3 regions of the Shouchella oshimensis genome follow, and region 1 is predicted to be linked to each of the others. Evidence: riboswitches for the same ligand, from Rfam matches in the RefSeq annotation. Region 1 holds a riboswitch; each other region holds the start of a gene.
What was found. Region 1 has a riboswitch for S-adenosylmethionine ahead of NDM98_RS08485 (methionine ABC transporter ATP-binding protein). Riboswitches for the same ligand answer to the same signal wherever they lie in the genome.
Positions count from the first base shown of each region.

Region 2: another riboswitch for S-adenosylmethionine. It lies ahead of metK (methionine adenosyltransferase); the one in region 1 lies ahead of NDM98_RS08485 (methionine ABC transporter ATP-binding protein).
Region 3: another riboswitch for S-adenosylmethionine. It lies ahead of NDM98_RS06315 (2,3-diketo-5-methylthiopentyl-1-phosphate enolase); the one in region 1 lies ahead of NDM98_RS08485 (methionine ABC transporter ATP-binding protein).

Region 1 is NZ_JAMQJY010000001.1:1,575,574-1,583,749, forward strand. Features, by position in the region: partial or broken gene NDM98_RS08455 (cysteine desulfurase) at 1-418, opposite strand, end outside; gene sufD (Fe-S cluster assembly protein SufD) at 418-1,719, opposite strand; gene sufC (Fe-S cluster assembly ATPase SufC) at 1,754-2,539, opposite strand; gene NDM98_RS08470 (carboxymuconolactone decarboxylase family protein) at 2,734-3,123, opposite strand; gene NDM98_RS08475 (MetQ/NlpA family ABC transporter substrate-binding protein) at 3,238-4,113, opposite strand; gene NDM98_RS08480 (methionine ABC transporter permease) at 4,135-4,803, opposite strand; gene NDM98_RS08485 (methionine ABC transporter ATP-binding protein) at 4,796-5,821, opposite strand; SAM riboswitch class I at 5,900-6,016, opposite strand; gene NDM98_RS23935 (MFS transporter) at 6,083-6,901, opposite strand; gene NDM98_RS23940 (MFS transporter) at 6,852-7,361, opposite strand; gene gcvH (glycine cleavage system protein GcvH) at 7,501-7,890, opposite strand; gene NDM98_RS08500 (arsenate reductase family protein) at 7,962-8,176, opposite strand, start outside.
Region 2 is NZ_JAMQJY010000001.1:1,420,381-1,428,556, reverse strand. Features, by position in the region: gene NDM98_RS07645 (MFS transporter) at 1-368, shown strand, start outside; gene ytkD (RNA deprotection pyrophosphohydrolase) at 431-895, shown strand; partial or broken gene NDM98_RS07635 (alpha/beta hydrolase family protein) at 904-1,696, shown strand; partial or broken gene pckA (phosphoenolpyruvate carboxykinase (ATP)) at 1,741-3,322, opposite strand; SAM riboswitch class I at 3,501-3,609, shown strand; gene metK (methionine adenosyltransferase) at 3,740-4,954, shown strand; gene NDM98_RS07620 (gamma carbonic anhydrase) at 5,010-5,522, opposite strand; gene NDM98_RS07615 (alpha/beta hydrolase) at 5,636-6,418, shown strand; gene NDM98_RS07610 (hypothetical protein) at 6,530-6,739, shown strand; gene NDM98_RS07605 (beta-class carbonic anhydrase) at 6,967-7,533, opposite strand; partial or broken gene mnmM (tRNA 5-(aminomethyl)-2-thiouridylate-methyltransferase MnmM) at 7,558-8,129, opposite strand; gene mnmL (tRNA modification radical SAM protein MnmL/YtqA) at 8,126-8,176, opposite strand, start outside.
Region 3 is NZ_JAMQJY010000001.1:1,155,115-1,163,290, forward strand. Features, by position in the region: gene NDM98_RS06295 (DinB family protein) at 523-999, opposite strand; gene NDM98_RS06300 (cupin domain-containing protein) at 1,167-1,709, opposite strand; gene NDM98_RS06305 (methylthioribulose 1-phosphate dehydratase) at 1,724-2,350, opposite strand; gene NDM98_RS06310 (2-hydroxy-3-keto-5-methylthiopentenyl-1-phosphate phosphatase) at 2,350-3,030, opposite strand; gene NDM98_RS06315 (2,3-diketo-5-methylthiopentyl-1-phosphate enolase) at 3,027-4,259, opposite strand; SAM riboswitch class I at 4,337-4,447, opposite strand; SAM riboswitch class I at 4,627-4,773, shown strand; gene NDM98_RS06320 (sugar ABC transporter substrate-binding protein) at 4,848-5,951, shown strand; partial or broken gene NDM98_RS06325 (sugar ABC transporter ATP-binding protein) at 5,963-7,458, shown strand; gene NDM98_RS06330 (ABC transporter permease) at 7,460-8,176, shown strand, end outside.

The DNA.
Region 1 (8,176 bases):
TAAGAGTTGCACCAGTTGCCTTAGCTACTTGCTGCCACGGAATGATATTACTATGATGCTCCATTGGTGTAATGACAATTTCGTCACCTTCAGCTAGGTTTGCTTTTCCATAGCTTGAAGCAACCATGTTAATTGCCGTCGTTGTACCCCGAGTGAAGATCACTTCCTGGGTTGACTCTGCACCAATAAAAGACCGAACCTTTTCTCTGGCACCTTCATACTCATCAGTTGCCATTGTACCAAGGGTGTGAACCCCTCTGTGTACATTCGAGTTATAGCGACGGTAATAATCATCAAGTTTCTCAATCACCGTATAAGGCTTTTGAGACGTAGCCGAGCTATCCAAGTAAACAAGCGGTTTACCGTTGACGTTTTGATCAAGAAGCGGAAATAGCTTCTTGATTTCCTTGGCATTCATTACTTAACTTTCCTTTCAATCGCTTCACGTAAACGTTCTTTAACGGACTCGATTGGAAGTTCATTCACAACTGGTGCAAGGAAACCATGGATAACCAAACGCTCTGCTTCATGGCGAGAAATACCGCGGCTCATTAGATAGAACATCTGAAGTGGATCAATACGGCCAACGGATGCAGCGTGACCAGCTGTTACATCATCTTCATCAATTAGAAGGATTGGGTTTGCATCCCCTCTTGCCTTCTCACTAAGCATAAGAATACGTTCAGTCTGCTCACCGTTTGATTTTGTTGCGCCGTGCTCAATTTTAGAAATACCGTTAAAAATAACTGAAGCAGCTTCTTTCATGACACCATGCTTCAAGATCTGTCCATCAGAGTTCTTACCATGATGGTAAACCGTTGTTGTAATATTTTGCTTCTGTGACCCTGTTCCAACAGTTACCGACTTAGTATCTGCTGTTGAACCATCACCAATTAGGTGTGTAGAGTTCTCAGAAACTGTGTCTCCGTTATTCATTAATCCAAGTGCCCATTCTAAACGTCCGTCACGAGCAACATGTCCACGACGTACAATATAGGATGTGACTTGATCATCTAAATTATCAACTGCACCAAAGGAAACACGTGCGTTTGCACCAACATGAACCTCAGCAATAATGTTTGCAAGTGACGCTTTTTCACCTGTAGATGCATAGTTCTCTACATACGTTACTGAGCTATTGTCTTCAGCTACAATAACAACATGATTAAACAATCCGCCATCTGCTTGGTTTTGTGCAAATACAGCTTGAAGCGGTAGTTCTACTTCTACGTTTCTTGGAACGTATACAAATACCCCACCAGCCATTAGTGCTGCATTAATCGCAGTCAAACGATTCTCAGTTGAATCTACTACATCTTTGAAAAGGTACTTTTGAAGTAAGTCGCTGTGTTCTTGTACAGCAGTCTTCAGATCGGTGAAGATCACTCCTTGTTTAGCAAGTGCCTCAGAGACCTTACTGAAAGTAGTATCGCCATTTTCCTGAACAATGACATTTTCAACATCTTTTTCAACAAGAGATTGAATGCCTTCCGGAAGTGCATCAAGAGATGTTACTATTTTATTTTCCACTAATTCATGAGTGAAAGATGTGAAGTTCCATTTAACAATCTTCGTTTTATCTGGCTTAGGAAGCTCAAGTGTTTCCACCTGAGACACTGCGTTCATACGTAGTTCGTGTAGCCATTTTGGTTCATTTAGTTCTTTAGATAGTGTTTGAACAGCATCCTGCCAAACCTGTACGTTTGTCTCAACTGGCATATATACCCACCCTTTATTGTTGATCTACTTTTTATTATGCTTCCTGATTTACACGCTCGTCTTCAATACCAAGCTCTGTTTTGATCCAGTCATATCCTTCTGCTTCTAAGCGTTCTGCAAGTTCTGGACCACCAGACTTAACGATACGTCCCTGCATCATCACATGGACTTTATCAGGAGTAATGTAGTTCAACAGACGTTGGTAGTGAGTGATAATTAGACAGCCAAAGTCCTCGCTGCGCATTTCATTTACACCTGTTGATACAACTTTAAGTGCATCAATATCAAGACCTGAGTCAATCTCATCTAAGATCGCAATTTTCGGCTCAAGCATAAGCAGTTGAAGAATTTCATTACGCTTCTTCTCCCCACCAGAGAAACCTTCGTTTAGGTAACGTTGTGAAAATGATTGATCCATATCAAGAACGTCCATCTTTTTATCCATTTTACGGATAAATTTCATTAGAGAGATTTCTTCGCCTTCTTCGCGTCCTGAGTTAATAGCAGAGCGAAGGAAGTCAGCATTTGTGATCCCGCTGATTTCACTTGGGTATTGCATAGCTAGAAATAGACCTGCTTGTGCACGTTCGTCTACTTCCATTTCAAGAACATCTTCCCCGTCCATATGAATCGAACCGCTTGTGATTTCATATTTAGGATGTCCCATAATAGCTGAAGCCAATGTAGATTTACCTGTTCCGTTTGGTCCCATAATTGCGTGAATTTCTCCACCTTTAACTTCTAGGTTAAAGTCTCTGAGAATGTGTTTTCCCTCTATTGATACGTTCAAATTCTCGATTTTTAAATGTGATGCTGCCATTTTCACTACCTCCAATTTATATGTCCCACAGCAATTACCATGTGCGACCATTCGTTTTACTTATTATCATTCTATTCTCATTCTAATCTTATAACAAATCCAACCTGAGTTCAAGGTACGCAACCTAATTGCGAAACTCTATTGTAACAAAAAAAGAAGCAACACCCAAGGGCGTTGCTAGAACATGTATTCACTTATTGAAAAGCTTTGTCTGAACCAGGACTTTTCAGCTTCTGAATGGCTTCTTGCACCAATGTAACCCCTTGGCTCATCGCTGCCCCACCACCAAATGCTGCTGCCACTCCTACTGATTCAAGGATCTCGTCCTCACTACAGCCTTGATCAAGACAACCTTTAGTATGATAGATAATACAGTATTCGTCTTGAGAATAGACACTTATTCCAAGAGCAATTAACTGTTTCCCTTTTTTCGTTAAAGTTCCCTCTTCAAAACACGTTTCCGTAAATTTATTATAACTTTTCGCAATATGAGGCAGTTTCTGTGTAAAGGATTGTAATCCCTCTTTGTACGTATGAAGTGCCTCTTGTATTGTATTATCTTGCTGGGATTGCTGTTGATCCATCTCTCTCAAACCCCTTCTACTTAGCTTAGTATGCCAGTAGTATGAGCTTATTTATAAGGAGTTATGCGAAAAAAATAGCACACCTAATTTGGTGTGCTACATGTTGTTATGTTGCTATTCTGTTACTGGTACAACCGCACCTTCATAGTTTTCATTAATAAAGTTTGTGATTTCTTCAGAGTGAAGAACCTCAACTAACTTTTGAATATCCTCACGATCTTCTTCACCAGCACGAACAACGATTAAGTTGGCAAATGGATTATCAGAATCACCTGACTCAGTGATTAAACCATCATCTGTAGGATTAAGATCAATCTCAAGTGCATAGTTTGCATTAATAATGATTGCGTCTCCTTCGTTGTTTTCGTACGCCTGAGGAAGCAATGCAGGATCAACATTGTTCACAAACTCAAGATTTTTCGGGTTTTCTTCAATATCATCTAGTGTCGCTTCATAACCAACGCCATCTGCAAGTGTAATAAGGTTCTCTTGAGCTAGCAAATGAAGAGCACGTCCTTCTTCAGCCACGTTATTACTGAAAATAATCGTACCGCCATCAGGAATCTCATCCACACTGTCATATTGAGACGAATACAATGCGTAAGGTTCGATGTGAATAGCTCCAGCTACTGCAAAGTCATAGCCAAACTCTTCTGTTTGTTGATCTAGATAAGGCTGATGTTGAAAGAAGTTCGCGTCCACTTCTTCGCCATCTAAAGCAATGTTAGGGATGACATAGTCTTGAGCGACAACAATGTCTAGCTCAATTCCTTCTTCTTCTAATGTACTAGCTGCTTCCTCAAGAATTTCAGCATGAGGTGTGTTTGACGCACTAATCTTAAGGGTTGTTGTTTCCTCTTCAGCAGGTGTGTCCCCGCCTGTAGTACTACCAGTGTCACCGTTGTTGCTGTCTTCATCACCTGATGTCCCGCAAGCTGCTAGTGCTAGTACAAGACCTGCCGTTCCAAGCGTACCTAAGAATTTTTTCATGTCTCTTTCCCCCATCTCTTTTTATCGTTTGTCTGTAATATATGTGAAAAAATCGCCGATCCACTGGACGATAAATACAACCAGTAGAATTACGATTGTTGCCACCAAGGTTACATCGCTATTCCCTCTCTGGAACCCTTCTTGATAAGCAAGTGTTCCAAGACCACCGCCACCTACAATACCAGCCATTGCTGTATAACCAATCATCGCAATTGTAGTGACTGTAATCCCTGAAATAAGTGCAGGTGTTGACTCTGGTAATAACACTTTAAAGATAATTGTTGTAGAAGAAGCTCCCATTGATTGCGCAGCTTCCACAACCCCACGGTCAATTTCACGCAGTGCGATTTCAACCATCCGTGCATAAAATGGAGCAGCCCCTATGATTAACGCAGGCAGTGCTGCAGTTGGACCTAGAAAGGTCCCAACAAGAAATTTGGTTAAAGGAATAATGAGAATTAACAAAATAACAAATGGGATCGATCGTGTAATATTCACATAGGCTGCAATGACCGCATTTACCGGTCTATTCGCCCATAGATTTCCCCTACCAGTTAAATATAACAGTAAACCGAGTAGAATACCAAGAATAAATGTGGCAATTAGTGAAATTCCCGTCATATAGAGAGTTTCAACTGTTGCATCCCACATTCGATCCCAACTAACTTTAGGAAATAGTGTCTCAAGCACGGCGTAACACCTCCGCTTCAACCTCTTTGGTCATAATAAAATCTAATGCTTTTTTCTTTTCCGACTCATCACCTGTGATTTGAATAAATAATGTACCGTAAGATCCACCTCGAACCTTGGTAATTTTCCCGTGAAGAATCGATACATCAATTTGGAAGGTACGGATTAATTCAGAGATCAAAGGACGCTCTGCACTTGTACCAGAAAAAGTGAGCTGAACAACATCTCCTGATCCCGCTTCACTTAGAATCTCCTGGATTGTCTCTTCCGTATCATCCTGCTCTGTAATTTGTTTTAAGAATTCTTTTGTCATCTCTTCTTTAGGCTGACGGAATACATCTAGGACTGGTCCTTTTTCTACGATCTGACCATTATCCATAACCGCTACCTCTGAACAAATTTTACGGATGACATGCATTTCATGTGTAATAAGCACAATGGTAAGGTTTAGTTTTTTATTGATATCAACTAAAAGGTCTAGGATCGACTCAGTTGTTTTAGGGTCCAGAGCAGATGTGGCTTCATCACATAACAACACCTTTGGATTATTGGCTAATGCCCTTGCAATCCCTACCCGTTGCTTTTGTCCACCACTCAGTTGTGAAGGATAGCTTTTGTCACGACCCTCTAGTCCAACTAGCTGAATCAATTCTTTAACTCGCTTGTCTCGTTGCTCACCTTTCACACCAGCAATCTCAAGAGGGAAGGCAATATTGTCATATACAGTGCGCGACCATAATAAATTAAAATGTTGAAAAATCATACCCATTTCCTGGCGTGATTTTCGTAATTCTTTAGTTGTTAATTTAGAAATGTCTCGTCCATCTATTTTGACCTCTCCACTAGTCGGGCGCTCTAACATATTTAGCATGCGAATCAGTGTACTTTTTCCCGCACCACTATATCCGATGATGCCAAAAATCCCGCCTTTTTCAATGGTCAAATCAATTCCATCTACAGCCGTCACTGCTCCACTTTTTAGCTCAAATATTTTTTGTAATCCTTTTAATACAATCACTTTGTAATCCTCACTTTCTATTAAACTATATAGAAAAAAACCTTCCCGCAGATAAGCAGAAGGTTTATATTAATCCCTCTCTCATCTTTCAAAGTGAATCATCACTTTGCTTGGATTTAGCACCTGCAGAACCGAAATCAGTTCCGTGGTTGCCGGGCATCAAAGGGCCAGTCCCTCCGCCACTCTCGATAAGAGTTATTAAATTTTTATGTTAGATTTTATGCTAAGTTGGGAAAATCATAGCATGCTATTGTAGCTTGGTCAATTCTTTTCAACAACTAGTGGTGCTGGAATATCTTTCTGACGTCTTCCAAATACAAAATAGAAATAAATGGACCCGATTAAATACAGACAAGCTGTAATCGAAAAAACAATCGCGTAGCCAGTGTACGAACCATATGCCAACACAATTCCCATTGAGACAGGTCCCATTACTGCCCAACCTAATTGGAAAACCATTTGACCAAGTGAGTTGGCAAGTCCTCTCATAGATGGATCAACCAAACGCATCATCAGGGCAGAATGAATAGGGTTTCCTGCATTCATTAACGCTTGTCTAAACAGGAATCCAATCACTGCTAGCCATAGAATTTCGGTGTAAGCAGATAATAGAAGGAATGGCAGAGAACCAAGCTGTAAAATGACCACTGCCCTTACCTCTCCAAACCGCTTAACAACACTCGGACCGATTAGTAAGGCAACTGCCGTCATCGCCTGTCCTAACGCAAGAATGATACCTACTAAAGAATAACTAATGTCAAAGCGATCCGTGAAATAAAGGTTAAGATACGGGATTACCAAGCCTGATCCAAACCCAATTAAGATGCTAGCAATAGCAAATAGAAGAATTAATTTTAAAGAATCTTTTTTCTCAGCTAATTGCTTAAAGCCTGACAGTCGTCTCGTTTGAATCGTTTGTACCTTTCGTTCTTCTTTGATTTTGAAAAGTGGTAATAACCCAATGCAGACAATGAATACACCTACTAATAATGTAAACCTCACGCTATTAAGCATCGTTATCTGAAACAGGCTATGTAGGGCATCTGTCATCACACCACCCAAGCAAATTTCCGATAACATTTGCCGCCATCATAAATGCTGCATTTAGACTAAATAGATGTACTCTCTCAGATTCCCTTGAATTCTCAGCAAGAAGTGGAATAGCCGTGACTTGAATAAAAGCCATAAAAAATCCTGTGACAAAGGCTCCTATTATCAATAAGTCCTCTGCAATGCCAATGCTTCTTAAAATTAAGCTAAGCATAACCGCCACAGAACCTATGACAATTAACCGCTTTCGACCAAGCCGATCACTTAAGAGTCCAACTGGCAGAAGTGCAATAGCTGTTGCTGTGGCTTGCATTGCGATCACGCGTCCATTCACATCATCCGAAAAACCCAACTCACGAATATAATAATTATAAATTACCATAAAAATGCCCATTCCTACATTAAGCAAAAAAGACGCTATCAGGAATAGACGAATATTTTTGTTATAGCCTTTTAATTTACTCGACCATTCTTTTGCAAATTGAGCCATCTGCCCTCACCTATACCCGTTCTTATTTCGCTACCCTAAGTAATCATATACGAAGTCTGTTAAGATGAGAAGACTTAAGTACAAGAAACACTAAAAAAACCCATCAAGGCAAGTTGCACTTGATGGGTTTAACATTCGATTAATCTTCGCTAATCATTGTGTTGTATTCGTCTGCAGACATAAGCTTCTCAACTTCTGCAGAGTCTTTAGGCTCAACAACAATCATCCAAGCCTTTTCATATGGTGATTCATTAACGAATTCAGGTGAATCATCTAACTCTTCGTTAATTTCAACTACTTTTCCACTAATAGGAGCATACAGCTCAGAAACGGTTTTTACAGACTCAACACTGCCAAACGGCTCGTCCGCTTCAATTTCATCGCCAACCTCTGGTAGTTCAACAAACACGATGTCTCCAAGCTCAGACTGAGCGAAGTCTGTAATACCAATACGGACTTTCTCTCCTTCAGTTTTGACCCACTCGTGTTCCTCTGAATATTTAAGTTCTGCTGGTAATTTGTTGCTCATGTTATAACCCCTCCATCAACTTGTTCGATTCTGCATTCATTATAACCGAACTTCCTCATAAAAAAAACGAGTTAGCTCCAGTTTTGTTCAAATTGTTCTTCCTTAAATCCAAGAGTTACCTTGCTACCATCTGTTGTAATTGGTCTTTTAATAAGCATTCCATCAGATGAAAGTAGTTCCAACATCTCACTTTCACTCATAGAAGCTAACTTATCTTTCAAACCCAATTCACGGTATTTTTGACCACTTGTATTAAAAAATTTCTTAAGCTCGAGCCCACTTTTCT
Region 2 (8,176 bases), 160 kb from region 1:
TGAAGTGGTATACGGTTGGTGGCTTGGCGATTGTGTCGCTCTCTATTCTGTGGATATCGTTCTCAAATGATATCTATGTGCTTTTAACAGCCTTATTTGCAGCAGGCTTAGGCATAGGCGCCGCATTACCCAGCTTAGATGCGTTTGTAACAGAAGGAATCAAACAAGAACAACGAGGCTCAATTACATCACTCTATAGCAGTATGCGATTTGTAGGAGTTGCTTTAGGGCCACCGGTTTTTGCCGCATTAATGAATGCAAATCATTTTATCACATTTTTTTTACATGCGATTTTGTGCTGCTTTGCTTTAGTACTTACCTTAATCATGATCAAACCCGAGAAAACAATCAAAAGCACATGGAGCTGAAGATGGACGATAAAAAGCAAAAGAAGGTATACTGCTTATAAAAGCCAAGGGAGAATTCGGTTATGCACACCTTTATGGATGCCTATCAGCGTGAGGTTCAACTTGCATTCAAAAAAGATCCGTTCTCAAGTATGCCTAAACATGTTTGGGTAATATGTATGTACAAGAATCAATGGTTATTAACCAACCATAAAAAGCGCGGATTAGAGTTTCCTGGCGGCAAAGTGGAGCAAGGAGAGAGTCCACTCGATGCTGCTAGGAGAGAAGTTTTTGAAGAAACAGGAGCCAGCGTGAAGACCATACAATACATTGGTCAATACACAATAAGCGATCAGCAAATTTGCAAGAACATTTATTTTGCAGAGATTGATGACGTGGAAGAGCAAAACAATTATTTTGAAACAGAAGGACCTGTACTAGTAAATGAATTACCGGACCAAATTGCTGAAAATCAAGACTACAGCTTTATTATGAAAGACGGGGTATTACAGTACTGTTTAGAGTACATACAAAATGTTCAAAAGTAAAAGGTGTGATTGACGTGGGGCAGATTATTCAGAAGCAGAAAGTTCCATCACCTCATCCAGACATCCACTTGTTCATAATCACGTATTGGAGTTCAGGGTTAAGAGTTAAAGGCTACCTTGCTGAGCCTACTTGGAGCTCATCCTTGCCAGGTCTGATTTATCTTCGAGGTGGAATCAAAAATGTCGGAATGGTTCGAGTTCAGCGGTTAATTCAATGGGCCTCGGAAGGTTTTGTTGTGTTTGCTCCTTTTTATCGTGGAAACCGCGGCGGAGAGGGTAACGAGGATTTTGGAGGAAATGACCGTGAGGATGCAGTGAGTGCCGTAGATGTGCTCCTAGAAAACAAACGTTATGATCAAAACCAAGGCATGCATGCGATCGGATTTTCAAGAGGTGGAGTAATGGCTTTGTGGACAGCTATCTATCGGGATGAGGTCAAAAGTATAATAAGTTGGAACGGGGTTACGGATATGTTTCTCACCTACGAGGAGCGTGTTGATCTCAGAAGGATGATGAAGCGAGTCATTGGAGGAACCCCTACAAAGTACCCTGAACGCTACCTGTGGAGGACCCCGTCACTGCAATTAGAATCAATGAAAGCATCGGTGCTTCTTATACATGGTGAGCAGGATGACCATGTCTCAATTGACCATGCTCATCGATTGGAGAAACAACTCCTTGAAAAAAAGAAGCCGGTTGAGAGCTTGGTACTTTTCAGCATACACGCATCAATTTCCACTAAAAGAGCAGCAACGTACCTTACATGAAGCGGCGATATGGATGAAAGCCCAATCTAAATAACGAAAAAAAGTGTCATCAAATGATGAACACTTTTTTTCGTTATTCTATCTTGGTCCAGCTTGAGTGATCTCATCAGCTAGGCCAGTAAATTTTGTGAAGTTTTGCTTGAAGTTATCTGCCAGCTCAGCCGCTTTTCGTTCGTAGGCATCTGGATTTGTCCAAGTTGATTTAGGTTGAAGAACCTCATCGGGAACTCCAGGGCACTGCTTTGGAATGTGTAAGCCAAACACTGGATCCTCGGTTGTCTCAACATTTGCTAATTCTCCCTGTAAGGCTGCTTGCACCATAGAACGTGTATGCGTAAGTTTCATCCGTTGACCTACTCCATATGGTCCACCAGACCAACCTGTATTAACTAGGAATACATCTACATCATGTGTTCTAATCAAGTCACCTAACATTGAAGCATAACGGTGTGCTGGCAATGGCAAAAATGGTGCTCCAAAGCAAGTAGAGAAGGTTGCTTCAGGCTCTGTAATGCCTCGTTCTGTCCCAGCAAGTTTACTTGTGTATCCAGACAAGAAATGATACATCGCCTGCTCACGCGTTAATTTACTGATAGGAGGTAAAACCCCAAATGCATCAGCAGTTAGAAAAATTATGGTATCTGGATGCCCGGCAATACTTGGCTCAAGTGCATTTGGAATGTAATCAATTGGATACGCTGCACGGGTATTCTCTGTTAGCGAGACGTCGTTGTAATCAGGCTCACCATTTTCCTCAGAAACCGCCACATTTTCAAGTACTGTTCCAAATTTAATTGCATTCCAGATCTGTGGTTCTTTTTCTTCAGAAAGATTTATGCACTTTGCGTAGCAACCACCCTCAATGTTAAAAACACCATTTTCAGACCAAGCATGCTCATCATCCCCTATTAATAAACGATCGGGTGATGCTGAAAGTGTGGTTTTACCTGTACCGGACAATCCAAAAAATAATGCCACATCTCCCTCTGCACCGGTGTTTGCTGAGCAATGCATCGACAAGACATTCTCCTCTGGAAGAAGGTAGTTCATAATTGAGAAAATTGATTTTTTCATTTCTCCAGCATATTCAGTTCCACCAATTAGAATCACTCGTTCTTCAAAGGAGATCATCACAAAGGCTTCAGAATTCGTTCCATCAATTGTCGGTTCTGCTTTAAATGTTGGTGCAGAAACAATGGTGAAAAGCTCACGATCAAGCGTTACATCCGTAGAGCTTGGGCGAATAAAAAGCTTGCGAGCAAACACTTGGTGCCACGCAAATTCATTAATGACTTGAATTGGTAGTCGGTAGGCAGTATCTGCTCCTGCAAAACCTTGAGAAGCAAAAAGCTCTTCTTTTTCACCAAGGTGAGAAAGAACTTTATGATATAACGAAGTAAAGACCTCTTTTGATATTGGCTTGGTTAACTGGACCCCAATCAATGGTGTCACGAACCGAGTCCTCTTGAACAACAAATTTATCCTTAGGAGAACGACCAGTGTACGCACCGGTTTCTACGCTAAGTGCGCCTGTTGCTGTAAGTATACCCTCACCTCTTTGGAGAGAGCGTTCAACCAAACGAGAAACAGATAGGTCATGTTTGGTTTGTGGACTTGATAATAATTGTTCTAATTTCACCGGGATATTCATGGTTTTCAAAGCGCATTCTCCTCTCGAATGATCATCTTATATGGTTGGTTAATGCTAATTAGTATAACACATTAATATTATTAGTCTATACTTTATGTGCGTCTTTTTAGATATAGTGATTAAACTTTGATTAACCTTGCTATGATTGACTTTTCAGTATCGATGTTATATAATTTTTCGCGAACGGATCTTATCGGAGAGCCGGCGGAGGGACAGGCCCAAAGAAGCCCAACAACCACCATTTTAATAAAATGGAAAGGTGCTAACCTGCAAGGCATTGCCTTGAACGATAAGAGGTTAAAGGACAACATTTCAACCCTTTTCCTCAGTAAGGAGGATTGGGGTTTTTTATTGTGTATATTTAATCTCAACCTGGTAATCAGGCTGATAAGAGAAGATTAGAATGAGTTGGAAGGGTGAAAAGAGATGGCAGAATTTAAAAGTCGACAGCTATTTACATCAGAATCGGTGACAGAGGGACATCCAGATAAGATGTGTGATCAAATTTCTGATGCGATCTTAGATGAAATCTTAAAGAAAGATCCTAATGCTCGTGTAGCATGCGAAACATCTGTGACTACAGGCCTTGTATTAGTTGCTGGAGAAATTACAACTAGTACATATGTTGATATTCCACGTGTCGTGCGTGATACGATTAAAGGTATTGGTTATACACGTGCAAAATACGGTTTTGACGCAGAAACTTGCGCTGTTCTTGTTTCAATTGATGAACAATCAGCTGATATTGCTCAAGGTGTGGACAAAGCACTAGAAGCACGTGAAGGGCAAATGACAGAAGAGGAAATTGAATCAATTGGTGCTGGAGACCAAGGTTTGATGTTTGGTTTTGCAACCAATGAAACAAAAGAGTTAATGCCACTACCTATCTCTCTGAGCCATAAGCTAGCTCGTCGTTTGGCAGAGGTTCGTAAAGAGGAGATCATTGACTATCTACGTCCAGATGCTAAAACGCAAGTAACAATAGAATATGATGAGCAAGGAAAACCTGCACGAGTTGACACAATTGTTATTTCAACACAACATCATCCAGAGACTACTCTGGAGCAAATTCAGCATGACATGAAAACTCATGTGATTAACGAAGTTGTACCTGCAGAGTTAATTGATGAACAAACAAAATATTTTATTAATCCAACAGGTCGTTTTGTCATCGGCGGACCTCAAGGGGATGCAGGACTTACAGGTCGCAAAATTATCGTTGATACGTATGGTGGATACGCACGACATGGTGGGGGAGCGTTCTCTGGTAAGGATGCAACGAAGGTTGACCGTTCTGGAGCATATGCTGCTCGCTATGTAGCAAAAAACATTGTGGCTGCTGGCCTTGCTGACAAGGCAGAGGTACAGCTTGCATATGCAATTGGTGTAGCCCAACCTGTATCAATAGCGGTTGATACATTTGGAACAGGAAAAGTATCAGAAAGTGAACTTGTTACACTTGTTCGCAAAAACTTTGATCTTCGTCCAGCAGGTATTATCCGTATGTTAGATCTACGTCGTCCGATCTACAAGCAAACGGCTGCTTACGGTCACTTTGGTCGTACGGATGTAAGCTTACCGTGGGAAGAAACAGACAAAGCGGCTGTATTAAAAGAACAAGCAAGTATTAAAACGGTTTAATCTATTTCAAAAAAGCATCCAACAATCATTTGATTGTTGGATGCTTTTTATTTTACTAAGACTGCATTTGTTTATAGAGTTGACCTTTTTCTACATATTCTGTACGAATTCGCTCCATATCAGCCAGGTCATCATCATTAAGGTCACGAATCACTTTTGCAGGACGACCAAAAGCAAGTGTATTTGGCGGAATAACTTTACCAGGAGGCACTAAACTGCCTGCTCCAATAAAAGCACCTTCTCCTATAACAGCTCCATCAAGTATCGTTGATCCCATTCCGATCAATGCCTTTTTATGGATGGTACAACTATGTAGCATCGCTTGGTGTCCAACTGTAACATCATCCTCAATGATGAGTGGATACTTTGGACTTTGATGAAGCAAGCTTTGATCTTGGATATTTACTCGTTTCCCGATGCGTGTAGGGGAGACGTCTCCGCGAATAACCGTTTGGAACCAAACACTTGATTCATCCCCTATTTCTACATCACCAGTGATCGTAACGTAATCGGCAATAAAGGCACTTTCAGCAATAAGTGGCTTTTTATTTTGATATGGATAAATCATATGTGCTCATCCTTTCCGTCTCATAAAAAAAACGCTATACTTAATTCTAACGTAAAATGATAAGAAGGTAAAAATTCAACAAGATTCTACTGTGGAGCAAGGAGATGATCAGTGTGTGGAAATGGGAAGTAACAGAGCCTAGAGGTGTAGTCGTCATGGTTCATGGAGCAGGTGAGCATCATGGACGTTACCAATGGCTAGCTAAGAAATGGAATGAGCATGGATTTGACGTCATCATGGGGGATTTACCTGGTCAAGGTAAAACACGAGGTCGACGTGGTCATATTCAATCCTTCCAGCAATACTTAGATACTGTAGAAGAATGGCTGAATGAAGCAAGGCAAAAACAACTTCCAATTCTACTCCTTGGACACAGTATGGGCGGATTAATCTCTATTCGTACCGTGATGAAAAGAGATAATTCATTAATCTATGGAGTCATTTTATCTTCACCATGTTTGGATTTAAGCCATCCATTACCAAAAGCAAAAAAAGCGGCCTCTAAAGTTTTGCAGCATGTTGCACCTACCTTTAGTGTGAACTCCGGTATTCGATCAGATCGAGCAACACGTAACCAAGAGGTTATTGAAGCCTATTTAACGGATCCACTTAAAGTAAGTAAAGTGTCTGCGAGATGGTACCAAGAATTAGAGAAAACAATGCGTGTGACCAGACGTTATCCAGAAAAATTCCCTAATATCCCTTTGCTAGTTCTTCAAGCAGGTGAGGATTATTTAGTTGATAAAAATGCAACGCAAGAGTGGTTTAATCATTTAATCCTTACTCAAAAATCATTTAAAGAGTGGGAAGGCTTATACCATGAGCTATTTAATGAACCAGAGAGAGACGAAGTTTTTCGACATGCCATCAGTTTTGTCAACTTGATGTTCCCATAATACATTTTTGAAAACAGTGAGCACACGGGGTGCTTGCTGTTTTTTTGATTGGCGAGGTGTGGGTGGAGCAATGGACGCTGGAATTGGAGCAATGGAGGTGAGAGTGGAGCAATGGACGCTGGAATTGGAGCAATGGAGGTGAGAGTGGAGCAATGGACGCTTGGAAATGGAGCGATGGAGGGAAGAGTGGAGCAATGGGCCATGGAAATGGAGCGATGGAGGGAAGAGTGGAGCAATGGGCCATGGAATCAAAACGATAGAGGGGAGATTGAAACTATAGCCCCTGGAATCAAAACGATAGAGGGGAGATTGAAACGATAGAACGCGAAATCAAAACGATGGAGGGAAGATTGAAACGATAGCCCCCGGAATCAAAACGATGGAGGGAGGAATGAAACGATAGCCCCTGGAATCAAAACGATGGAGCAAAGATCGAAACGATAGCCCCAAAAATCACAACGATAACTCACAAAACTAACTCACAAAACTAACTCAACAACAAACAACAAAAACCTCCTCACATCAATTGAGTGGGGAGGTTCTCTTGCTTACGATCTAGCTTCGCCTCTTTTTAACAGTTCTAGCTTTCCAGTCTCAGGATGGATCACTAAACCATGGACAGGAATTTCTTTTGGCATTAGCGGGTGGTTTTCTACAATATCAACGCTATGTGTAACGCTCTCTTCTACGTTTGCAAAGCCAGTTAAAAATTGTTTGACGTCAACTCCTGCGTACTCAAGTGGTTCAATGACATTCATGTCAATGCCTCGTGCTTCCGCTTTTTTGAGGAAGCTTTCTGATTCAAGTCCGGCCATTCCGCAACCGTGATGACCAATAATCAAGACTTCTTCTGCTTGAAGCTCAAAAACGGCAAGTAGGATACTTCTCATGATACTTCCGAAAGGGTGAGAAATGACGGCCCCTGCATTACGGATAATCTTAGCATCTCCTTGTCCAATATTCATCGATCTAGGGAGAAGCTCTGCCAAACGAGCATCCATACATGTTAGGATGACTAGTTTTTTATTTGGAAATTTGGTGGTTTGATAGTTTTCGTATTCTTTTGTTTCAACAAAATGTTTGTTATATTCAAGAATGTTATCTAAATTGGGCACGTTCGTCACTGCCTTTCAAATGTATTAGCGTTTTTCAATTGCTATGATAAAAGGTGGAGCGTTTTTTTGATTAATAAATCCATATTGGAGTACATGAGCTTTCTCCTGAGGTAGTTGCTGTACATAGTCGAGAACGGCCTCTTTTTCAACGGCCCCTTCGGCATGCCCGTGATAAATCACAAGGACAATAATCCCTCCTGCTGCATGGCATCAAACAAACCATTAATCGCTGTAATCGTTGTTTCTGCTTGAGTTGTTATACTCTTATCACTGCCTGGCAGATATCCGAGGTTAAAAATGGCTGCTTTTAAAATTGACAGGTGCTCAGGAAGAATCTTTTCAACGGCCTGTTCGTGTCCGGTATGGAACAAATGAACTCGATCTGCTAGTGATTCATTAAGGAGCCGAGTTTTTGTAGCAACAATAGCCGTTTCTTGTACATCAAAACTATAGACGTGACCTGTTGGACCTACAAGCTTTGCCAAATAGCAGCTGTCATGACCATTGCCAGCAGTGGCATCAACTGCTGCATCACCTTCAGTTAAAGCTTGTGCAAGCAACTCACGGGCAAAAGGAAGAATGCCTTTTAGCTTCATTGTGATAGTTGCTCCTTCTGATAATGAATACCCTGCCACGTACCTCG
Region 3 (8,176 bases), 420 kb from region 1:
CTCCAAATATTTACTGGGCGTTACGCCCCTCTTTCAACTGAAGTATAAGCTTGTTCTATTAAGTTGTTATGATCTGAATGTAAAGATTGTGTAAAGAGAAAGTAAGCGTAATCATTTATGTGAGTTTACAAAGCCAAAACAAAGCGGTGAGAAGAAAGTTCTGAAATTAAAAAAGACTTACTCCTTTGAATAAGACGATACTATTTAATAGGGGTTATGGGTTTCTATCGATTTCATAGTTGTAGACTATCGCTTTGATCCGGGGGCTATCGTTTCACTTTTGCCTTCTATCGTTTCGATCTGAGGGCTATCGTTTCACTTTTGCTGTCTATCGTTTCGATCAGGGCTCCATCGTTTCACTTTTGCTGTCCATCGTTTCAATCTGGGCTCCATCGCTCCATTCCGAGCTCCATTGCTCCACTTTCACACTCCATCGCTCCCCCTAAATCATCACAACAAAATCAAAAAAAAACAGCAAGCATCCTTTAGATACTCGCTCGTTTTTTGATAGCACTTTTATTCTTATTTCTGTTGTTGTTCAATCGTCGGACCATAGATTCCAGGTACTGGAAGTCCCGCTTGACGAAGTAAAACTGTCATTTGTCCACGATGGTGACCTTGGTGACTTGTAAGCATACGTAATACATGGCCTTTTGGACTAGGTGAACCGAAGAAATCAATGACTTCTGAGAAATCTTCATCTGTCCATTCCGCTTTTATTTCTTTAAGAAGATCTGAGCTGATTTTATTATAAGTGTCTAAAATCGTTGCTGCTTGATTTGGCACTTCTTTTGTTTGAGTTTCAAGGTTTTTGATGCCAACTACGGATGCGAAAAATGGAATGGTTGTAGTCAAATGCCATCCTAACCAACCAAGTGAGCTGTGACCTTCTACAATTGACTGTCCTAATGTTTCATCTGTAAGTGAATCTAATACTTTAATCGTTAAATCTTTCTCTACAGCCCATTCTTGTAAAAAATCTTCTTTTGTTCTAAACATTTTGTACACTCCTTCTACTAACAATCATCTTGCTTGTCTAGTATATACAGAAATCAAAAACACTTAAAGAAATAGGGTTTGTTTCAAATTAAGCAGTATCTTTGCGAAAAACCAAAACGACCAACGATCCCGGTTAGGATCGTTGGTCGTTTTGCTCGTTTCATTCTCTAGTTTGCTTTTTGGAAATCTGGATCGTCGAATTTGTGTGCAACCCAGCCTTCTGCATCAATAAATAGTCTCACTGCTACAACTTGGCGTTCTTCTGATAACGTGAAGAAATGCGGGATATTAACAGGTACAGAAATCACATCACCAGGTGAAAGATTAACATCAAAGTAACCTGTCTCTTCACCTTTTATTACAAAGGTTCCTGAACCTGCTGTAATGGCACGGACCTCATCTTCTGTATGCGTGTGGACCTGCTCAAATTTTTTCAAAAGCGCATCCAAATCAGGTGTATCTTCATTTAAAGCAATGACATCCCAATTTTTGTAGCCACGACGTTCGGCCAAAGAACGAATTTCTTCGTCAAATGTAGCAAGCACTTGTTCTTTGTTTTCATCATTTAAGTGGCACTCGTTTTGCAAAGCTTCTGGAAGTTTCTCAGGATTCCAATATTCATATAGAACTTCCTGACTTTCTAAAAAGGCTCTAACCTCTGCCTCACCTTTAATGACTTCTCCTGTATTACGAATCTGAATAACTGCCATTTCTAATCATCCTCCTAAAGATTTAGTTGTTTAAGTCGCAAGTGATACTCAAATAAAAATTCAAGTGCTTCTAAATGTTTTTTTGCCTCAAATCCATTACGGCCCCAGGCTGTAATGCCATGATTACGGATTAATACTCCTTTGATACCTGGCCGTATTTGCTCGGCTACTGCTTCAGCTAGCTGACCAAGGTCTGCATAATTAGGTACAATGGGAATGGTGATGGAGCCGTCTTCCTCCCAGATATTAAATGCTTTGATTAATTCTTGATTTTGAAAAGTAATCTCTGCCTGTTCAGCATAAAGTTCGGAAATGATATTGTTCGATATGGTATGAACGTGTAATGAACAGCCTGCATCTGTTTTTTCATAGATTCGTTGGTGGAGAACCGTTTCAGCTGATGGCTTTAAATCTGTCTGCTCTATAGATTGACTCTGTTCATTTACTAAAAGGAAATCCTCTGGTGTACGTTTTCGTTTATCCCTACCACTTGCTGTAACTAGAAAACGTAATGGGTCATGACTAACCTTTATAGAAAGGTTACCGCTTGTACCAGGAAACCAATCTCTTGCAGCCAACTCATCCTTAATATCCGCAAGCTCGCTCCATAACGAATCATAAACAGCTTGTGTTGTACTCATTACATGTGCACCTCCAGCTTTGAATCAAGTTTTTCGATAATCTGATGAAAACTAGTAAAAGACGAATGATTAAGTGAAAGCTCACGACATTTTTCTAATAGGAATGAATCACATGCAAATACCTCATCCGCTACCTTTGCCGCCTGTAGATCCGTTATTGAATCACCAATGACAATCTTATAAAACTCTTGATCTGAATACTGCCTAAGTATTGATGGTTTGCAACAACCACAATCATTTGAACAGAACTCATCACAGCTATGTGGCCACGTAATCTGTATAGTACGGCCATCAAAATCACTGCCATTACAGTACAAATCAGGCAACAGTGCAAATGGCTTAAGAATGGGTTCCACAAAAAAATCAATGCCTCCACTTACGATTTTTAATGAAATGTTCTTTTCTCGAACATACGTTAAAAAATCAGAAAATCCATCCCGAATCTCCGCTTGGCTTAACACAAACTCTATGATTTCTTGTTTGCGTTCAACTGGAATTAACTTAAACATCTGACCGACGCCTGAACGAATCGAGATCCGTTCAGCTAAAATGTCGTCCTTAATCGTTTCCAAGCCTGGAGGATTTATGTGTTTCATAAGCCCAATAATATTATCTTTTGTTGTAATTGTGCCATCAAAGTCACAGAAGATGATTGGGTCTTTACCTGCAATCTGTGTCATGTTGGACTACCCCACAACTCAAGTGCTTTTGCCAGTTCTGGTGATTTAGCTGCCGCATCAGATAATGATTGAGTAGCAAGTACTCCTGAAACCGCATCTCGAAAGGCCTTAGCACCTGCTCTTGCTCCACCTGGATGACCGTGAATACCACCGCCTGCGTTAATTACTGAATCAATGCCGAAGTCCTGAATTAGAAGTGGCGTCAAACCAGGATGAATCCCAGCCGATGGAACCGGAAAGGCTTTTTTGAGAGCTCGTTCCTCTGTTAATGCCTGTTTAATATCTATCGTTTCCGACTTTTCCATGGCAACGCTACCGTAAGGAGACGGAAACAAAACAAGGTCCGCTCCGGCTAATCGTAACAATTTACCTAAAAGTACTTTGTTAGATATTCCGTAAAAAGGTGACGCCGTAAGGGCTCCAGAAACAGCTGGATGAGCCATAATTGGAACGTGAATATCCGGATCCTCTGCTAATGCCTGCAAAACATCCAATCCGTATGCAAATACATTAAACAATAAGGCCGTTGCTCCCTGCTCGACTGCTCTTTTTGCTTTGTCTTTTAAGTCAAACGTTCGACCAGTTAGGTTAACCGCATACAGCTTTTGTTCACCTGTCTGTTCATACACCTCTTTGATAATCTTAGAACCAGCTTGAACTCGATCTGAAAAAGGGGTTAATGGATTATCAAATAGAATCTCGTCATCCTTTACTAGATCGACTCCACCTAGCAATTGATCAGCTAGCTGAGATTTAAATTCCGTCATGTCCTTTCCTATCATCCCTTTAAAAATACTCATCACAAGCGGCCGCTCATAGACCTGAAGCTGACTACGAATACCTTCTATTCCAAATTGCGGTCCAGGGAAAGCTTTTTCTAGATCACTAGTAAAATCAATATCTACTAGCTTGATTTCACCATCGAGAGATAGCTTTCCAAAAATCGTTGTTAAAATGGCTGGTAGATCGGCTGAGAAGTTGGCTTGTGGATACGCGATTTTTATGAGGCCCGTTTTTCGTTCTTCCCCAAATAATCGATTGGCTATATCTGTGCTTTTCTCTTCTATTACTTCAACAACTTCACCTTTGTGTTTTTCAAGCTGCTTTTTTTCAAGCGCTTGTAAATGTGTCCATGATCCAATCGTTAACCCAAGGGCAATGGATTCTGCTTTTTTGTGAAGATCTTTTTTTTGATCGTATACTCGATATGTTGCCGTTACAAAACTCATTTTGTTCAGTTCCCCCTTACCTCAATAACAAAAAAATCCTCTTCTAGTGGAAGAGGACAGTGTACCCATTTCTTGTCCTCTTATCTACCAAGGTAACCTTGTGAGAATTAGCACCTTGAATAGCTAAAAAGCCAAAACAGGTTGCCGGGTATCATCGGGTTCGTCCCTCCACCAGCTCTTCATAAGAGTGATACATATGTAATGTTGATAAATATACTATGGATTATGACAGTGAGATTCTATTCTGTCAATTAGTAATAATCATTTTATCAGAATCTATTGACAACGTACAAATTCCCTCGTATTATTTATACCAATTACTCTTATTGGGAAAAAATGATTAAGAGTACACACAACTTTATATACACTCTTATCGAGAGTTGGCTGAGGGAATTGGCCCTATGAAGCCCGGCAACCGACCTAATCATCATTCTACTAATATGATGAAAACCTTTAAGGTTTTAAGGCACGGTGCTACATCCAACAGACTCTTCCCGAGTCTGAAAGATAAGAGGTTGAATCACAGCATTCCGCCTCTTTCTTAAACGAAAGAGGCTTTTTTATATTTTAATAGATGGAGAGATGACCATGATAAAAGGATTTGGGGTTAAAACATTAGGAATGACTGCTGCTGCTGTAATTGTACTTGCTGGATGTGGTGATAGTGAGTCCTCGCAAGCCGAAGCAGATGTCAAATTAGACGGAGTACCTGAGAGATTCGCTACAGGTGAAGGCGCCAAAATAAAGGTCATTCGCAAGATTGGTGGAGATGACCATACTGCTCAATATTTGGCCGGAGTACAAGAAGAAGGTGAAGCGTTAGGTTTTGATGTCGATGTATTTACCGCAAATGGGGATACAGCAAGTTATCATGACGCCATATCTCAAGCAATAGATGCCGATTATGACGGCTTAATTCTTTCACATGGTGATGATGCCGCTACCGTAGATGCCGTACAACGAGCTGTTGATAAAGGGATTGAGGTTGTAACGTTTGATTCCAATAGTGATTTAGAATCGATTGATGGTGTGACACTCACCTCCCAAGATGATGAGGAGCTTGCAACACTAGCCCTTGATCAACTAGTTGAAGATTTTGATGGAGAGGCAAATATTCTCTACTTATGGGTTGATGGTTTCCCTCCAATGGTAAGACGCGATTCAATCTATCAGGAGGTTCTTTCTGAGCAACCTGGACTTAATGAATTGGAGCGATTTGGTGTTGCCGCAGAAGATACTTCTACCCAAACTCAAAATGCAGTAGCTGCGTTACTTAATAAGTACCCTGAAGGTGAAATCGATGCGATTTTTGCGACTTGGGATGCCTTTGCAATTGGAGCAGCACGTGCACTTGATGAAGCAGGACGAGATGAAATCAATATCTATGGAATTGATGTATCAAATGCTGACCTTCAAATCATGCAACAGGAAAATAGCACATGGGATTATACTGCAGCCGTTGATCCTAAGTTAATTGGTTCTATCAACCTACGAATTCTTGCCAAAAAGCTAGCCGGTGAAGAAACACCTCAATTTTATGATTTAGAAGCATCGCTCATTTCTCGGAAGCAATTATTAGAAGCAGATGATGACGTCAATATGGTCTCATTAGCTGAGGTCATTCCAAACTGGGGTGAATCAGACGCGTTTGAAGAAGAATGGATGACTATATTAAAAGAACATAACGAATAATAGGTGATTTGATGAAGCTACGTATGGAAAAGATCTCCGTTTCTTATCCGGGAGTCAAGGCGCTTGATCAGGCTTCTTTTGAAGTAAGCGGCGGCTCTTCACACGCACTAATTGGTGCGAATGGCGCGGGAAAATCAACGTTAATGAAAGTACTGTCTGGTTCAGAAAGTCATTACGACGGCACCATTCTAATTGACGGACAACATGTTTCGATCCATTCACCAAAGGATGCGCAAAAGCATGGTATCCAAATTGTTCATCAGGAAGTTGATGCTGGATTAGTTCCATACTTAACGGTCGCTGAGAACATACACCTTTATACATTTGGTTCTAGTCAGAACAAGAACGCCTTTATTCATTGGAGTCTTGTTCACAAAAAAGCTTCAGAGGTTCTCGATTCATTAGGTATCAATGTTTCTTCTAAAACGTTAGCGAGTGAGCTCACGCTTGCAGAAAAACAAATGGTTCTTATTGCACGAGCCGTTTTGACAGATTGTCGGCTATTGATCCTAGATGAACCAACAGCCCCATTAAGTCTTTCTGAAACCAAGCAATTGTTTCGGATTGTACGAGATCTACAGAGCAAAAACGTAGCAGTGGTGTTCATCTCGCATCGTTTGCCTGAGCTGTTTGAAATTTGCGATATCATTACGGTTATGAGGAATGGGCAAGTAGTTTCATCAAGACCTATTCCTGATACGTCAATTGACCAAGTCGTTGAGCAAATGCTTGGAGAACCTTTAAGCCAGCAATTTACAGACAGAGTTTCCGAGATGGGTGACACATTTTTAGAAGCTCATTCAGTATCAGATGGCAGCAAAATTAATCATGTATCCCTACATGTTAAAAAAGGAGAAATTCTTGGATTAGCTGGCCTAGTTGGAGCTGAAAAACCGAGCTTTGCAAGCTACTCTTTGGAGCTTCTACGATGACATCCGGCTCACTTTTGATTAACAAAAAGCCAGTTGTCATTTCCTCTCCTTATGATGCCGTTTTTCATGGAATGGCTTTTGTGCCTGAAGAACGACGAAAAGAAGGCGTCCTAATTAATGAATCTGTTTTAACTAACCTATCAGCTGCCAATCTAGGAAGCTTCAGTAAGCGATTTGGTTTTTGGAATTTCAAAAAAGAACAAGCGAGTGCTAAAACGATGATTTCAGCTCTTGGGATCAAAACACCTCAAGCTGAAACATTGGTCAAAAATCTTTCTGGCGGGAATCAACAAAAGGTCGCGATCGGCAAATGGTTAGTCGCTGATGCAGACCTGTACCTTTTTGATGAACCAACTAAAGGTGTTGATGTTGGGGCCAGAAAGGATATTTTTGAATTAATTGCAGAACTCGCAGCGAGAGGAAAAGCGGTCATTTACGCCTCGTGTGAACTATCAGATATCATCGGTATGACAGATCGTACCTATGTTCTTTACGATGGGCATATTGTAAAGGAACGAATAACCGCAGAAACAAATGAAGAGGAACTGCTATTCCTTTCTACTGGAGGCAATTAAGATGGCTGAACCTGAAGTGAAACAAACTTCATCTTTTGACTTATTTCGTTTTTTATATAAATACGGAACGGTTATTCTAATCGTTTTATTAATTGTTGGATTCTCTGCCGCAAATCCATCGTTCCTGCAAACGAGTAATATTGTGACCATCCTTCGCTCTATCTCCATTGTCACAATTATTGCGATTGGCATCACCATCTCCCTCTCAGTTGGAGGGTTTGATTTATCGGTTGGCTCAGTCGCCTCTCTTTCAAATGCAATGGTCATTTCGATGTTTGTTTGGTATTCACAAACACCCGTTATTGCAATTGGTGCAGCCATTGCTGCCGCACTTCTTGTTGGTGCACTTAATGCCTTTTTAATCGTAAAAATTAAAATTCCCGATCTCCTACTAACCTTAGCGATGATGTTTATCATTCAAGGTGTCGCCTTAACCTACACAAGAGGCGCCACCATATCTGAAAATATGATTATGTCTAATGGAAGTTATGCAGAGGGTACGATTAGTCCCTTTTTCGCTAAAATTGGTCAGGTTCCATACATCATTTTAATCATGGTAGCGTGTGTTGTTGTTGTTCATATCTTTTTAACGTATACCAAACATGGCCGCAGCCTTTATATCATTGGCGGAAATGAAGAAGCTGCCAGACTTTCTGGCATTGCAGTAAATAAGTATAAAGTGATTGCATATCTGCTCTCCGCTTTTTTTGCAGCATTA